DNA from 3 places in the Pectobacterium wasabiae CFBP 3304 genome. Region 2 is predicted to be linked to each of the others. Evidence: predicted binding sites of a transcription regulator. Region 2 holds the regulator's gene; each other region holds the start of a gene.
What was found. Region 2 encodes PurR, which represses purine synthesis genes. Its sites were predicted from a motif close to CANGCAAACGTTTGCNTG; they were not measured.
Positions count from the first base shown of each region.

Region 1: a site for PurR is predicted at 1,204-1,221, ahead of A7983_RS07950 (nucleobase:cation symporter-2 family protein). Genes of this name have one in related genera too.
Region 3: a site for PurR is predicted at 819-836, ahead of A7983_RS11875 (NCS2 family permease). Genes of this name have one in related genera too.

Region 1 is NZ_CP015750.1:1,778,452-1,780,728, forward strand. It holds gene A7983_RS07950 (nucleobase:cation symporter-2 family protein) at 1-1,146, opposite strand, end outside; gene recG (ATP-dependent DNA helicase RecG) at 1,314-2,277, opposite strand, start outside.
Region 2 is NZ_CP015750.1:4,562,819-4,565,095, forward strand. It holds gene A7983_RS20730 (C40 family peptidase) at 1-254, shown strand, start outside; gene cydH (cytochrome bd-I oxidase subunit CydH) at 353-442, opposite strand; gene purR (HTH-type transcriptional repressor PurR) at 833-1,858, shown strand; gene cfa (cyclopropane fatty acyl phospholipid synthase) at 2,167-2,277, shown strand, end outside.
Region 3 is NZ_CP015750.1:2,608,535-2,610,811, forward strand. It holds gene lpxP (kdo(2)-lipid IV(A) palmitoleoyltransferase) at 1-43, shown strand, start outside; gene A7983_RS11870 (hypothetical protein) at 304-594, opposite strand; gene A7983_RS11875 (NCS2 family permease) at 965-2,277, shown strand, end outside.

The DNA.
Region 1 (2,277 bases), 2.3 Mb from region 2:
TGCGCCGCCCAGAACCGGCTCCGGAATATGCTGTACAAATCCGCTAACAGCAGGGAATAGCCCTAGAGCGATCAGCATCAGTGAAACCACGAAACCGACATAGCGGCTGGCAACACCGGTAAGCTGGATGACACCGTTATTCTGGCCGAAGCACGAGTTAGGGAAGGTATTGAACACGGCGGAAAGGCATGAGTTCAGGCCGTTTGCCAGCACGCCGCCTTTCAAGCGTTTCATGTACAGTGGGCCTTTGACCGGCTGCTCTGAAACGTCGGAAGTCGCGGTGATGTCACCGATGGTTTCTAACGATGTCACCATGAAGACCAACATCAGCGGGATCAACAGATTCCAGTCAAAACCTAAACCGTAATACAGCGGCGTGGGCACCATGATGACCGTATCGTGTGGCGCTGGCGTGCTTTCCGGCAGCATGCCCATCAACCAGGCACCCAGATAACCTACCGCCATGGCAATCACCAGCGACGCGACGCGCAGGTAAGGGTTACGCTGGCGGTTAAGCAGAATAATCACCAGCAATACCACACCCGCTAATAATAAGTTTTTGGGCGCGCCGAAGGTGTTATTACCCATTGCGGCATAGCCGCCACCGATGGAGGTCAGGCCGACCTGGATCAGCGACAGACCAATGATCATCACCACAATGCCGGAAACCAGCGGGGTAATGATACGGCGGGTTAAATGCAGGAAGCGTGAAAGAATGATTTCGGTGAAGGAAGCAACCATCAACGTACCGAATAGTGCCGCCATCATGGTGGGAACGTCTGCCCCACCGTTCTTCAGCGCCAGCCCACCCATAATCAGCGGCGTTACGAAGTTAAAGCTGGTGCCCTGAATAGACAACAGACCAGAGCCGACAGGGCCCCAGGTTTTAATTTGTAGAATAGAGGCCAGACCGGAAGCGAAAAGCGACATGCTGATGATGCGCTGTGTGTCCTGAGCGGGTAAACCCAGTGCCTGACAGATCAGTAGCGCGGGGGTGATCACCGCAACAAACATGGCCAACAGATGCTGGCTGGCGGCGAACAGCGTTTGCGGCAGCGGCGGTCTGTCTTCAAGACGATAGATGAGTTCACTGCGCTGAGGTGCGGCAGCGGCTTCTGTTTGGGACGTTTCCGTGGTGGTAGTCATGATGTAAGTTGGCGTTCCTGAAACGACAAAGAGCGCATTTTAATGATCTCTTTGTCGAAAGCAAACGTTTGCCAACTCATCTTTTTGATATGAATTTCGTCTAATTCACAAAACTCTATTATTTAAGAGGATATTTTTTAGGGGAAATGAAGAATGCGCTGCTGCGATCAGGCGTTGGTGTAGCGTGCGCGCTCAGGTAGCCAGCGTTCAATTAGCGCGATGGCATGCTCGGGATAGTGCTCATGCAGATGACGAGCAACGCGGTGTACCTGCGGAATCAAATCCCGATCGCGCAGGAGATCGGCTACTTTGAACTCGGCATTACCCGTCTGCCGTGTACCTAACAATTCCCCCGGCCCACGAATTTCCAGATCGCGCTGGGCGATGACAAAGCCGTCATTGCTATCGCGTAGTACCTGGAGCCGTTTCTGTGCGGTTTTGCTCATCGGTGTTTTATAGAGTAGTACGCAGTGAGAAGCCACCGCACCACGCCCGACGCGCCCGCGCAATTGGTGCAGTTGCGCCAGACCCAGACGCTCCGGGTTCTCAATGATCATCAGGCTGGCATTGGGGACATCGACACCGACCTCGATAACGGTAGTTGCCACCAGCAGTTGCAACTCCCCCTGTTTAAAGGACTGCATCACCGCCTGCTTTTCCTGCGCTTTCATGCGGCCGTGAACCAATCCAACCTTGAGATTCGGCAAAGCAGCCTTCAGCTCTTCGCTGGTGGCTTCTGCTGCCTGTGCTTCCAAGAGGTCGGATTCTTCAATCAGCGTGCAGACCCAGTAAGCCTGTCGGCCTTCCTGCTGACAGGCACTATTCACCCGTTCGATGATGTCGCTGCGGCGTGAATCCGGTATAGCGACGGTGGTGACAGGGGTTCTGCCTGGTGGCAGTTCATCAATGACGGATGTATCCAGATCGGCATAGGCCGTCATCGCCAGCGTGCGGGGAATCGGTGTGGCGGTCATAATCAATTGATGGGGATGAAAACCCTGTTCTTCGCCTTTTTCCCACAGCGCAAGGCGTTGATGAACGCCAAAGCGATGCTGTTCATCAATGATCACTAATGCCAGCCCGTTGAATTTTACCTGTTGCTGGAAAATGGCGTGCGTCCCAACAACCATG
Region 2 (2,277 bases):
CCGCGAACGAAATGTACCATCTGCGCGATGCCGCTCCGATTAAAAAGAGTGAACTGGAAAGTGGCGACCTGGTCTTCTTCCGCATCAACAATCGTGGGGCAGCCGATCATGTCGGGGTTTATTTGGGAGAAGGCAAATTTATCCAGTCGCCGCGTACAGGCTCAGATATTCGTATCAGCAAACTGAGTGAGGACTATTGGCAGGAGCACTATGTTGGAGCGCGGCGCGTGGTGACACCACAGACTATTCGTTAAGAGATAGGGGCAACCTACGTCGAACAGCAGTGATGCAGACACGTTTTATGCACCACAAACGTGTCTGCGTGCTTAACTAATGCGGAAGCACCGAGCGGTTAGTTCAGCACCGCAACAAAGCTAAATGCGATGATCACGGCCAACGAGCCAACGGTTGTCAGCAGAGACATCTTCAGATTTGTATCCATAAACCACTCCTTATTAGCGAACAAGTTTCATCTGAAACTTCCTCTGAAAAAAAGACACCACCATTTGCAGCAGAACCCACAGGGCAGTTAAAGCCACAAATAATAGGGTTATTACGATTCTTTCATAATTCTAGCGAAAAATCTCCGACGAATGCATCACTAATAGTATAAATTAGCCCTTTCACTTTCATGATAAATCGGACACAATCCGCTGTTTATGAAAGCGCTGCGTATCAGTCGAAAAACGTCAAGCCAGATCCCTTCGGTATAACATTCGGCACTCTCCTTCTGAAATCCTGTTTTTTAGCTTAGAAGAAGAACTTTAAACGTAGGCAAACGATTAACAATATACTTACGTCTGTAACAGGTAAGTTCAGGAGTCATTTTTAGATGGCAACGATTAAAGATGTGGCAAAACGTGCTGGCGTTTCCACCACAACCGTATCGCACGTGATTAATAAAACACGTTTCGTCGCCGAAGAGACTAAGGCAGCCGTCAGGGCAGCAATCAAGGAATTGCACTACTCGCCCAGCGCCGTCGCCCGCAGCCTCAAAGTTAATCACACTAAATCTATCGGCTTGCTGGCCACATCCAGCGAAGCACCCTATTTCGCTGAGATCATTGAAGCAGTCGAAAACAGTTGTTATGCCAAAGGCTACACGCTGGTGCTGTGTAATTCTCATAACGACATCGGCAAACAGCGCGCTTATCTCTCGATGCTGGCGCAAAAACGCGTCGACGGCCTGCTGGTCATGTGTGCCGAATACCCGCCAGAACTCTTGGGCATGTTGGAAGATTATCGCAGCATTCCCATGGTCGTCATGGACTGGGGACAAATGCACAGCGATTTCACCGATACCATCATCGATAACGCCTTTGAAGGCGGCTATATGGCGGGTCGCTATCTGATTGAACGCGGCCATCGGGATATCGGTGCCATCCCAGGAATACAAGAGCGCAACACGGGCAACGGACGCTACCTTGGCTTTTTAAAAGCGTTGAAGGAAGCCGACATCGCCGTGCGCGATGAATGGGTCGTGCGAGGCGATTTTGAACCGGAATCCGGTTATAAAGCCATGCATCAGATTCTCGCGCAAAAACAGCGGCCCACCGCCGTATTCTGTGGTGGCGACATCATGGCGATGGGTGCCATTTGTGCGGCAGACGAATTGGGGTTACGTGTACCACAGGATATTTCGGTGATCGGTTATGACAATGTGCGTCACGCACGGTTCTTTACACCGGCACTAACCACCATCCATCAGCCGAAAGAGCGTCTGGGCCAATCCGCCTTCTCTATGTTGCTGGATCGTATTACCAGCAAGCGCGAAGATGCACACGTCATTGAAGTGCATCCGACGCTGATTGAGCGCCGCTCGGTTGCCGACGGCCCGTTCCGCGATTATCGCCGCTAACCTCGACAATTCAACACACACGATTTTCTTATACCTATCCGCTTTCCCTCTCTGCTTCAGCCAATTCTCTTGTATATTGGCTGAAGCGACTCTAAACTGAACTTTGCGTTTCAGTTTCACTGATAAAACCCAAAATAGTGATGGCCGCACTTCGGTAAACAGGTACGCATTTTTTGCCAATGGGCACCCCGTTTACGCGCAAATTTCTTCTTCATTTTTCTCTGGTGACAGCCGATACATCGGCTGCGGTAAGTGCTGTCCAGGTATGTTTTTCCATACTTTCACACGTGAAAAATTTAGGAGACATCATGGGTACACCTTATGCAAAAGAACAGCGTAGCCATACCTCGCCCTGGTTCAAAATCATGCAGGAAAGGCTAACCGCTGCGGATATCACCATTAACGGCTCTCGTCCTTTT
Region 3 (2,277 bases), 2.0 Mb from region 2:
GTTTAAAACTCGCCCGGCAGGCGAAGTATCACTCTACGCTTGATGGTTGGGTGACGTAAAATCGTGTGAAATGGGGCGGCGCTTTAGCACCATCCTGTCAGGAAGGAAGACAGTTGTTATCTTGGTACAGAAACAAAAATGGCCGCCGGATGGCAGCCATTTTAGGGTGGTTAACGTACCGAGTACGATTAACGGAAGATAGCGTGGGGGTTAACACCGCGATAGGTTTTGCCCAACGCTTTTAATATTTGATTGATTTTGCGGACAACGCGCATCTTTTTTATCCCCACGATTCTTAAATAATTATTGGTTGAAAGTACCAAAGTTGATGTGGATGTTTTCAAACATAGCGATGATTTTGTTCAGCAGTTTCATGGTCAATTCCTCGTTGTTAGTTAATTTGTTTTCTGTGATGCTGTTCACGTTTTTAAGAATACTCGCACTGATACGACTGGTCAACTTTTTTGTGACGCTAATCACAAAAAAATGAACGATCAGTTTGTGAGGAGTAAACCGCTGTTTTGATTTCCGTCTAAAAATCTTTTCTGTTTTTTCTTCATACTGGCGCGCTTTCAGCGAGTTGCCTGATTGCACGGTACGTGTACCGACTGCGCATTTCCTTAACGGAAAGATGAAATGAGATAGGTAAATTGTCTCGATTAGCAGTTGAAATAAGCGCAGGGGAAGCGGGATAATCGTGCGCTTCGCATTACCTGGCGCTGTTCATCCGGTGATGTTTTACTTCCGCTTGTTTTATACAGCATTGTTTTGATACCGCTTGTTTTGCTAGAGCAACGTTTTCCGGTTTTGCATCCAGCGAGTTAATCGTTTGCGTGCGGAGCCATAAGGTTCATGGCGCGTTATGTTCATTGCTAATTCGTGTGCTGATGCGCTCGCGGGGCAAGGCCGCGAGAACCGTTCAGAATTGATCGTAAATAATAATGGCATTTCAGGGGATTCCACTATGTCAAACACCACCCGTCAGGCAGAGAATGCGGCGCGTCCGCAAGGCGCGCTTGACGCTTTTTTCAAAATTACACAGCGTGGCAGTAACACGCGTCAGGAAGTGTTAGCTGGTCTAACGACGTTCCTGGCAATGGTTTATTCGGTGATAGTCGTACCGAGTATGCTGGGCAAAGCCGGGTTCCCGCCAACTGCCGTGTTCGTTGCAACCTGTTTGGTTGCCGGGCTGGGGTCGTTGCTGATGGGATTGTGGGCTAATCTGCCGATGGCAATTGGCTGTGCAATTTCTCTGACGGCGTTCACCGCCTTTAGTCTGGTGCTGGGGCAACAAATCAGTATTCCCGTGGCGCTGGGGGCGATCTTCCTGATGGGGGTACTGTTTACCATCATTTCTGTTACGGGCATCCGCTCCTGGATCTTGCGTAATCTGCCGCTGGGCGTAGCGCATGGCACAGGGATTGGTATCGGTCTGTTCCTGCTGATTATTGCCGCCAACGGTGTTGGGCTGGTCGTAAAAAACCCGATTGACGGCCTGCCGGTCGCGCTGGGTAATTTTACCTCTTTCCCCGTTGTGATGTCCCTGTTGGGATTAGCGGCGACCATTGGTTTAGAAAAACGTCGCGTACCGGGCGGTATTTTGCTGGTTATCGTCGTGATCTCTATTCTAGGGCTGATTTTTGATCCGAATGTAAAATATGCTGGCTTCTTTGCATTGCCGAGCCTGACAGCAACTGACGGCTCGTCGCTGATCTTCAGTCTGGATATCATGGGCGCGTTGCAGCCTTTGGTTCTGCCGAGCGTGCTGGCGTTGGTAATGACAGCGGTGTTCGATGCTACGGGAACCATTCGTGCGGTAGCCGGGCAGGCGAACCTGCTGGATAAAGACGGGCAAATCATCAACGGCGGTAAAGCATTGACCGCAGATTCCGTGAGCAGCATTTTCTCCAGCCTGGTTGGGACGTCACCGGCGGCGGTCTACATCGAGTCCGCAGCGGGTACAGCGGCTGGCGGTAAAACAGGCTTAACCGCGACTGTCGTGGGCGTGCTGTTCCTGTTGTTGCTGTTCGTGTCTCCGTTAGCGTATTTGGTTCCTGGTTATGCTACTGCCCCTGCGCTGATGTACGTCGGCCTGCTGATGTTGGGTAACGTCTCCAAACTGGATTTTGATGACTTTGTGGATGCCATGTCCGGTCTGGTCTGTGCCGTATTTATCGTACTGACCTGTAACATCGTGACTGGCATCATGCTGGGCTTTGGTGCGCTGGTATTAGGCCGCATCTGTTCCGGCGAATGGCGCAAACTGAACATCGGTAC